3 regions of the Salinicola sp. CPA57 genome follow, and region 2 is predicted to be linked to each of the others. Evidence: predicted binding sites of a transcription regulator. Region 2 holds the regulator's gene; each other region holds the start of a gene.
The links. The regulator LexA, encoded in region 2, represses DNA repair genes until DNA is damaged. The targets are predictions, from matches to a motif close to TACTGTNTANNTANACAGTA.
Positions count from the first base shown of each region.

Region 1 (3,274 bases), on a different contig from region 2:
CCCTCGACCTTTCTTCATCCACGCTCTACCAGTTGCGTCGACTGGTGGAAGCGCTGAAAACGAAGTATGGGATATAATTGTATTATGTGTTCTCGCGGGCTAAGTGCCCGCGAAACTTATTTTACAAGATATTACTGGCCTTCCTTGTGCTCTTCCTTTGTCTTCATGAACTCTATACCCTTTTTAATAGAAATTGTACGAATTCGTGAAAGCTCATCACCTAATCCGGCATGCCCATTAAGACCCTCCTGCGTGTCTCGAGATATTCTGTCCTTTATGGCGGAGTCGGCTATATTTATAGCTTCATCTTCGTAGTTCTTTCCAACTTTGACGGCGAGTTTGAAATGGTTTCTAAAAACTCCGTTTGCTATCGCTAGAGATTCTTGACACTGCCATGTCCTGTAGTCGAGCTGGTCTATATCATCATTTTGTACCGGCTCTCCATTACGAATTGTTTGGGCAATGTGCTTCTTAATAGCTATAAGCTCTAGGTTATATTTTTCAGCTATGTCAATCAAAACCCGTCCACAATGCCGCTTACTGTGCAATATATAAAAAGATTCGTTGTTATGCATTTCTTTAAGTGCATCTGTGTTCACGGGTATCGGCCAACAGAACCCTGTTCGGTTTAGGATGTTCTTTTTCATATCATTAATAAATATTATATTTATCAGCATGTTTACTATAACTACTTTGGCTTCCCGGTAATATCGGTAGTTGATAGAAAAAACCTTTAGTAGAAGCTTCATTATTTCCGCGACAGAAGTAAATGCTGTAGCAAATATGGCGCCGTAGAGCGCTGCGTCTATTGAGTCCATAATGCTCCCTCCTTGTATTGTTAGCATGTGGATACCTTAACGCGAAACTGATAAATTTACTGTAGCCGTTCACTGACACAGCGCGGCGCAATACTCGCACTAAAGCCCATCAATGAGCAGTCGATCGTCACTTTGCCGTTAGCGCAAATCAACGCCGGTGTCTTTCCCGCGAGAAATGGTTGCGCCGTCCCATGCGGCCTGGGGCTTCTTGTGTGCGCTATTCCGGATCGCCCCGCATCCGCACATCACCGCTGATCAGGTCCATCCTCCGCGGCCCCCACTCTGACTCCACTGCTGCCGGCCGCCAAAACAGGTACCGGATCTGCGATCGCCCAGTGTTAAGCAGGATGTGCGCGTGGGTCTCGAGCATCATCATGTGGTCGCGGGAAAGCTGGTCGATCCGGCAGCGGCCGCTGTAGACGAACTGGGCATGTGTGGCGTGGTACTCGATCCAGATGCCCGTCGGCGGCGACCCTTCGTTCCAGCCGCGGTCTCGTCGCGCTTGCGCCCAGCGATCAAGCGCGGCTCGGTAGTTCATCCTTTCCCGCCTCCAGAAGTCCCCGCCCATCACGTCCACACCAGCAGCAGTGGACGCCCGCCGAACCGTTGCGGCTCAGCACGAAGCCAGCGATGCCCTCACGCGTATCCGCGCTTTCCGAAGTGCCGCAGGCGCCGCATTCGACCTCGATACCACCGCCATGCTCGACCACGGTGATCACATCGCTTCCTCTGCTTCGACCGGGTTCCAGCTCACGATCACTTCGGCGTCAGCAGCGCGCGTCACCGTGACGTAATCGACTGTCTCGAACTCGCTCAGCATTCGCTCCCAGTCAGCCTCCGACTCATCATCGAATCGGTGCAGCGTGACCTGGTATTGCTTCCTCGCGTTCGCACTCGCGATCTGGTTCCGGATCCGTTCGCCGAGGAGTTCGTAGCTGGAGGGCTTGCGTGGCTTCGCCATGTGGTTGTGCTCCAAAATACTGTATGCACGTACAGTATCTAGCAGTCACCGGCAGGTAGGCAAATAGCAGAATTTGGCTATAGGCGCCGGGTATGCATCGGCTGGGCTATTGGCCCGTAGCGGCCGATCCTGTAACGGCACGAAACCATGGGGCAAAAATGGGGCAAACCGAGCGCCAAACTATGCCATTTTGGCGCTGTCCAGGGAGAAAGGCGGGCAGAGCTGAGCCCAGATATGGCGCGGCTTACGCCGTTTCGGCGCTGGATAAATCGACAGTGTCCAGCATCATCGGCGTATGCTGAGTGTTCTTGCTGGAGGCCGCGTCCTGCATGGTTTCTCGGTAAGCTCCGTCGATTCTTGTGGCACAGATGGGGCATCGGGATGCCGGGGTCATACGATGAGAGGCAAGGTTACCACGCAGTGGCTGGGTCCAGCACGACACGAGGCGACGGCCGCACCGCCTTAGTGGGGATCATGCCTCAGGTCTAGTGATTTCAACCTGAGAGCCCGTCGATAACTCGTTACAGTGTTGACACTGGCACTCGAGGACTTCCCTATGGCCCGGTTGGTGCTAAACCACCTCAGCGACTCCACATATCGGCTATTGGCGATCGAAGCCAACAAACGCAACGTCAACTTGAGCGAGCTGGCCGTGGTGCTGCTGGAGATCGCCGTTGCCGAACTGGCGGCCCGTCGACCGGCGGCATTGCCGCCGGTGCTGGATCCCCGTGCCCCGGACTGAGCGTCTTCTCTACCACTGGCGGTCAGCACATGCCGCCGTTCACCGCGATCACCTGTCGTGTGATATAGGCGGCATCCGCCGAGCAGAGAAAGCTCACGGTGCCGGCGACGTCCTCGGTTGTTCCGGTGCGCTGCATGGGGATCAGCTTGCGAATCTCATCGCGCGGTAGCTCGTCGGTCATGCGTGTCTCGATCCAGCCGGGCGCGACGCAGTTGACCGTGATCCGACGCTTGGCGAGTTCGACGGCCAGCGCCTTGCTGGCGCCGATGATTCCGGCCTTGGCTGCGCTGTAATTGACTTGACCGCGATTGCCCGTCAAACCGGACATCGAGGAGAGCGCCACGATACGTCCTGGCTTGCGGCGCTGGATCATCGGCATGACCAGTGGGTGCAGAACGTTGTAGAAGCCATCCAGATTGGTCCGCAGGACGCGATCCCAATCCTCGCCGTCCAGGGCCGGAAAAGGCTTGTCCGCGGTGATGCCGGCGTTGCAGATCACGCCGTAGTAACAACCGTGGGCGGCGATGTCCGCCTCCAGCACCGCCTTGACCGTGTCCCTCTCGGTGACGTCGAAGTGAACGAGGCGCACTCGGCGACCTTCGCTTTCCACTGCAGCCTTGACCGCGTCGATATCGTCGCCCGGGCGCCGGCAGTGCAGCACCAGGTCGTAGCCGTCCCGGGCCAGACGTTTGGCGATCGCTTCGCCGATGCCCCGATTGGCACCGGTAACCAGAACAGTCTCGGAATGTCGTT
Region 1 is NZ_PZJR01000006.1:96,804-100,077, reverse strand. Features, by position in the region: gene DOM36_RS07910 (hypothetical protein) at 1-77, shown strand, start outside; gene DOM36_RS07905 (hypothetical protein) at 132-818, opposite strand; gene DOM36_RS07900 (hypothetical protein) at 1,036-1,356, opposite strand; gene DOM36_RS07890 (DUF1654 domain-containing protein) at 1,534-1,779, opposite strand; gene DOM36_RS07885 (hypothetical protein) at 2,336-2,521, shown strand; gene fabG (3-oxoacyl-ACP reductase FabG) at 2,544-3,274, opposite strand, start outside.
Region 1: DOM36_RS07890 (DUF1654 domain-containing protein) is a predicted target of LexA. The motif match lies at 1,797-1,816, and genes of this name have one in related genera.

Region 2 (3,274 bases):
CAGGACATCCAGCGCGTGTCGCACTGCCATACGCCACAGGATCTGGTGCGGCTGGGGCGTGACGTGGAAAAGGCGGTGCTGTCACGGGGCCTGCGCTGGCATCTGCAGGACCGCGTGCTCATTCACGGCAACAAGACGGTGGTGTTCTCGTGAGCGTGTTTGCTTGACCAGCGCCGACCGGAGCTCAGGGTAGGCGCGTGCCGGGCGCATCGAGGTCGTCGAACAACCCCAACTGGTGATGATCCGGTTCCGGCATCAGGCGAACACCCACGCCGAGCAATCTGACGGGACGTTCTCCCCGATGCCAGGCGCTCTCCAGCAGTTCGTGAAAGCGCGCGTGAATGATGCCGGTGGCTCCCGTCTCCTGGGTAGTGCTGGCGAAGTCGTTGAACCGGACTTTGACGAACTGTTTGGCGATGGCTGGATCTCCGTGCCGCGCCAGGCGATCGTGGAGTTTCTCGATCAACGGCGCCAACGCCTGATGGCAGCCGGCAAGGTGGGGGAGGTCATGGTCGTAGGTGGTTTCGACACTGACCGATTTTCGCTCGCGGGAGACGTTGACCGGCCGATCATCGATGCCGTGGGCGAGTTCGTGAAGTCTTCGGCCGAACTTGCCGAACTGATCCAGCAGCCGGTCCAGTGGCTGAATGCGCAGGTCGCGGCAACTGGCGATCCCCAGGGCGTCGAGTTTGGCCGCCGTTGCGGGGCCGACACCGTGAAGCTTTTTCACCGGCAGATCGGTGATGAATGACTCCGTCCGTTCCGGCGGAATCACGAACAGACCGTCAGGCTTGTCCCAGTCACTGGCGATCTTGGCGAGAAACTTGTTGGGCGCGGCACCTACGGAAATGACGATTCCCGTTCTCGCGAGCGCTTCCTCCTTGAGCCATCGGGCCATCCAGGTGGCGCTGCCCTGGAACCGAGACACTTGCGTGACGTCGAGATAGGCTTCGTCGAGAGACAGCGGTTCGACCAGTGGCGTCAGCTCGTGGAAGATGGTCTGGATCTGTCGCGAGACCTCTCGATACTTGTCGAAGTCGGGTGAAATCACCTTCAGCTGGGGACACAAGCGCAAGGCGCGCGCCGTGGGCATCGCCGAGTGTACGCCGAACTTGCGGGCCGGGTAGTTGCAGGTGGCGATCACACCGCGGCGATCGGCGCTTCCCCCGATCGCCAGCGGCACACCCTGCAGAGAAGGGTCGTCGCGCATCTCCACGGCCGCGTAGAAGCAGTCGCAGTCGGCGTGCAGGATCTTGCGCACGGGGTCGGACACTGACGACTCAGTGGAGGCCCGAGCCATTGCCACCGCGAATGACGCCGACTCCCAATCCTTCGATTTCCAGATGCTGAAGTTCGAGATCGACCACGATCGGCTCGAAATCGGCGTTTTCGGCGATCAACGTGACGCGGCTGCCCTCGCGCTGAAAACGCTTGACGGTGACATCGTCATCCAGTCGTGCCACGACGATCTGCCCATTGCGTATTTGCTGGGTCCGATGCACGGCGAGCAGGTCGCCATCGAAGATGCCGGCATCCTTCATCGAGAGCCCGCGTACGCGCAGGAGATAATCGGCGCTGGGGGAGAAGTAGTCGGCCGGCAGCGGGCAGTAGCGGTCGATATGTTCGGTCGCGAGAATCGGGCTGCCGGCAGCGACGCTACCGATGATCGGCAAACCGGACGACTGAGGCTCGGCGGGCTCGGATTCGTTGCCACTGGCCGGCAGGCGAATCCCGCGAGACGTTCCGGGGATCATGCGGATGACGCCTTTCCGGTCCAGCGCTCGCAGGTGTTCCTCGGCAGCGTTGGGGGAGCGAAAGCCCAGCGCTCGGGCGATCTCGGCTCGCGTTGGCGGGTAGCCGAACTCGGCCATCGTCTTGACGATGAAGTCATAGACAGTCTGCTGCCGTGCGGTGAGCGGTCTCGCCATTGGGTCTCTCCCGGGCCTGTGTCATCGATCTGATTGGTGCGAGCCTGCTTGAATCGCCAGGCGCTTTCTGACCGTCTGCCAGGTTCATGCGGGCCCGGCAAATGGTCAGGCGTGTTCATGCATACAGGCTGGAATTGTATCCAGTCATTGTCGGCGAGGGAAGTGCCTTTCGGCTCGAGTTGGCGGGGTGGTGACCCCGACCCGACGAATTGGCGGATTGTGCCTCTCGTCACGGAATGATTAGAATCATAATCGTTCTAAGTTGTTGTTCTCTGGCGCGAGGTAAGACATGGCCCATTCCGACACCGTTACTCGTATTCTCGATACGGCGGAGGTCCTTTTTGCCGAAAAGGGTTTCGCTGAAACCTCGCTGCGCAACATCACGACGCGAGCCAAGGTCAATCTGGCTGCCGTGAATTATCATTTCGGTTCCAAGAAATCGCTGATCCAGGCGGTGTTCGCCCGCTATCTCGATCCGTTCTCGCAGCGCTTGAACGCGGCACTCGATGGGCTGGAGTCGCGCTACCAGGGCAAACAGGTGCCTCTCGAGGTGCTGCTGGAGCAGCTGGCCGTCAGCGTTCTGGAGGTGCCGGGCGAACGCAACAGCCTCAAGGTTTTCATGAAATTGCTGGGCCTGGCATATGCCCAGGCGCAGGGTCATCTCCGGCGCTATATCCAGGAGCACTACGGCGAAACGTTTCGCCGGTTCGTGGCGTGGCTGCGCCTGGCAACGCCGGATCTTCCGGATGCCGAGCGTTTCTGGCGTCTGCATTTCATGCTGGGCACGGTGGTCTTCACGCTTTCGGGCCTGGACGCGTTGCGAGATATCGCCGATAGCGAGTACCAGGAGCACATGTCGGTTCGGGAGCTGATCCGGCATCTGCGGCCCGTCGTGGTAGCCGGCATGCAGGCGCCGCTGCCGGCATCGCTGGAGGGGATCGACGCGGCCGTGGAGTGAGTCGGTCCCTCTGGCGGCCGGCTGGCTCTGTCATGCAGCAGCGGTGTCGTCTAGAATCGGGCGCTCAATGGTCTCAGGTGTTTGCTATGACTCAACCTCTCGGTCCGGTCATGCTGGATGTGGAAGGGACTCATCTGCGTGATGAGGAGCGGCAGTTGATTGCTCGCGCGGAGGTCGGCGGCGTGCTGCTGTTTGCCAGAAATACGCCGGACGTTGCCACCACCCGGACGCTGATCGGGCAGATTCGTGAATGCCGCCCCGACATTCTGGTGGCGATCGACCAGGAAGGTGGCCGGGTACAGCGTTTGAAGGAGGGGGTGACGCAGATTCCCTCCATGGCAACGCTGGGTCGGCAATTCGCCGAGTCTCCCGAAGCGGCATTGACGCT
Region 2 is NZ_PZJR01000003.1:645,085-648,358, reverse strand. Features, by position in the region: gene purU (formyltetrahydrofolate deformylase) at 1-153, shown strand, start outside; gene dinB (DNA polymerase IV) at 185-1,261, opposite strand; gene lexA (transcriptional repressor LexA) at 1,281-1,928, opposite strand; gene DOM36_RS05205 (TetR/AcrR family transcriptional regulator) at 2,218-2,886, shown strand; gene nagZ (beta-N-acetylhexosaminidase) at 2,973-3,274, shown strand, end outside.

Region 3 (3,274 bases), 280 kb from region 2:
CTGGCCGTGGCCCTGATCGTCGTGGCGCGCCCGGTCGCGGTGATGGCCTCGCTGGTACCTTTCTTCAGTTTCCGATGGCGGGAGATCTGCTTTATCTCGTGGGTAGGGTTGCGCGGAGCGGTCCCCATCGTGCTGGCGATTTTCCCGGTCATCAGTGGCGTCGAAAACGCCTCTCTCTATTTCAACGTGGCATTTTTCGTCGTGCTGATCTCGCTTCTGCTACAGGGGTCGACGCTGGCGAGAGTCGCCCGCTGGATGCGTGTGGTGCTGCCGGAAACCACGACGCCCGATCGCCGGGGACAGCTGGGCGTGCTGCCGGAAAACGATTACGAGATGTTCGTCTACAAGGTCGAGAATGAATCTCTCGACGACGTGCCGATTCGCCTGCTTCGACTGCCATCGGGCACGCTGATCTCGGCGATCTTTCGCCAGCACGCGATGCTGCACCCCAAGGGGAGCACCCGCCTGCGCCTGCGCGACGTGATCTGCCTGATCGGGCGAACAGGGGATTTGCCGTCCCTCAATCGATTGTTCAACGGCGAGGCGAAACTGAAGCGAGAGCGTGCCTTCTTCGGCACGTTCACTCTCGATGGCGAGGCCCTGATGCAAGAGGTGGCCAACGCCTACGGTCTGACCCTGAGCCCTGGCGAGCAGGAAATGACATTGGGAGAATTCGTGGCACTACGCGTCGGCGGCCATCCCGTTGTCGGGGATGACGTCGACTGGCACGGTTTTCACTGGGTCGTCAGCGAAATGGAAGGGAATCGCGTGACCCGAGTGGGGCTGCGTCTCTACCACTGAAATAGTCAGTGAAGCCAGTGATGGGCTGTATGGCTGGCAATGGATTGCCGCTATTCGACCTCGGCCTCGTCGGTCGGCTTGTCCAGGCGCTTGCCGGTCTCGCGAGAGGTCATGCTGTTCATGCTGTCGGCGCGTTGCTGAGCCTGAGTCGCGTCTTCGAAATGCCCCAGGCTGCCCCCGGTGTCTCCATCATAAACTTCATAGCAAACCTGTTCAGGGTTGCCGGGTTTATGAGTCTTTCTGATCTCGACGAACGGTTCTGCCATGATGGAATCCTCCAGTAAAGACATCGATCTTCAGGTTAGTTGGGCTTTCGCTGTCGTGCAGCGGGTCTTCAGGCTGGTGCGCAGGCGCGACGATGCCATGAGTGATCAGTCCGGATCCAGATCCCACTGCAAGCCGAATTGAAGACCATTGATCGCATCGTCGAGAAACCCGTCGTTACGATCGTTGCGGCTATCATCCGCCTGCTGCATGGCGGTCTGCTTCTGCGGATCGGGCCAGCCCAGACGTGCCATGCACAGCTGATACTCCGGCTCGCCGGCGATCTGGTGCGACTGCCGCTCGCAAGTATTGCTATCCCGCAGAAAGTTCGTGGCAGTCAGCCGCGGTGTCGCCGACACACAGCCAGCCAATAGAAGAAAAGAGATGAAAAGGATTAACGCGCGGTGCATTGGCAACATCACTGGAGACTCGTTGCAGGGTAGCACCGTTCAGTCCTGCATCCTCACCGTCGATCAAAAAAAGCGAACATCGACCGTATCCGGTCGACGCCAAAGCCTTACATAGCCGCTCTTACTTCGTCTGGATCACGAGGCGAGACCCGACGTCGGCGAGCACCAGTTGAGCAGGATGTCGTGGCGGGTGATATGAATCACGCGGACTCCCTCGCTGTCATCGAACTGCTCGACGAGGTTTTCCCAGACACTGACGGGTTCGAGCTCTCGTCGGCTGATCGTCACCTGATGACGATGATTGGCCTGCGCCTTCGCGATTAGCTTTTCCACTCGGCGTGTGAGTCGGGCTTCGGGCGTAGGGAAAGGAATGACCATCGAACACTCCGCGATAACTGTTTATTCATACAGTATCGATCATGACAGAGACGAAAACAATCACGACGACGAAAATGAAAGAGGGCACGGCGGCGCGTTTCGCCAGACCCACTTGCCCAGATGACAGCGACCGGTACCGACCAGAACAATCCTAGGCCATGTCTGAAAAGTACTGTGCTTGCCCATACGGCCTTAAAAATCGGCTGGTGCGCCAGCCCGGTCCGTCTTCGCCGATTTCTGCCTTAGCTACGCGCCCCGGTCTTGCCTTCGCTCGTCGACTTTTCAGACAAAGCCTAGTGGGGATGACTCTCCATATAAGACTGAATGGCGGATATCGTGGTCTGCATGTCGTTGCAGAAAGACTGGGACGGCTTGAAATCGGCACCGCTGGCCAGTTTCTTCATCTCCCCGTCATGATCGGAGACCTGACCGTTTTCACGCAACCCCCTCGCCATGCTCGTCAGTGCCTGCTGGGTCTGCTGCGGGTCGTCGCTGCTGGAGATGTAGGAATCGATCTGCTGCGTTTGCTTGCTGACCTGCTTCATCAGGCTGTCCGAAGAGCACTCGAAATCGTCTGCGGCCGCGTGGGTTGAAGCGACGAGGATGCCAAGAACTCCGCCGGTAAATATTTTTGTCATGTAATTCAATGTGGTATCCAGTATCAAGACATGTACCACACACTATGGCACTTCTGACGTGAGCTCTCTAGCATCGTGATCAAAGGATGGCTTTGGAAAAGGATGGCTTTGAAAGATGGCGGCCCCGATTTCAGTGCAGACCTGAGTTCGTTGCCATCAATCAGTCGATAATCTGAGACTGTGCCGAGACCGGCGGGCAAGAAACTGACAATCCGAAACGAAAAAAGGCCAGCTAAGTAGCTGACCTTTTTCGAAAAAGTGGCGGAGGGACAGGGATTCGAACCCTGGGTAGGCTATTAACCTACGCCGGTTTTCAAGACCGGTGCATTCAACCGCTCTGCCATCCCTCCGGCTTACGGCGTGGAATACTACCAGCTCGTCTGTGGACGTCAATAGGTTCTTTAGCTTTCAACAAGTTATTTCGCTTTGGATCGGTCGTATAACGCTTGTCAGGGGAACTTTGCAAGGGCATTCTGGTCTACGGGTGAGTTTCAATAGAACTGAGGGGGCTACAATGGAATTCCGGACTTCGCACGACGTCACAGATCGTCGATCAAGCGCGGTCAGCACCAACAAGGTGTTGCGTAACACCTATATGTTGCTGGCCATGACGCTGCTTTTCTCGGCCGTGACTGCCGGCGCCGCTGTGGCGATGGGCGTCACGCAGCTCAATATCTTCGTATTCTTCATCGGCGCCTACGGCCTGATGTTTCTGGTTCACAAGACTGCCAACTCCGGCGCAGGCATTGCAGCGATCTTTGCCTTCACCGGTTTCATGGGGTT
Region 3 is NZ_PZJR01000003.1:361,786-365,059, forward strand. Features, by position in the region: gene DOM36_RS03950 (potassium/proton antiporter) at 1-801, shown strand, start outside; gene DOM36_RS03955 (hypothetical protein) at 852-1,067, opposite strand; gene DOM36_RS03960 (hypothetical protein) at 1,173-1,424, opposite strand; gene DOM36_RS03965 (DUF1654 domain-containing protein) at 1,611-1,853, opposite strand; gene DOM36_RS03970 (hypothetical protein) at 2,147-2,398, opposite strand; tRNA gene DOM36_RS03975 (tRNA-Ser) at 2,751-2,841, opposite strand; gene DOM36_RS03980 (Bax inhibitor-1/YccA family protein) at 3,006-3,274, shown strand, end outside.
Region 3: DOM36_RS03965 (DUF1654 domain-containing protein) is a predicted target of LexA. The motif match lies at 1,869-1,888, and genes of this name have one in related genera.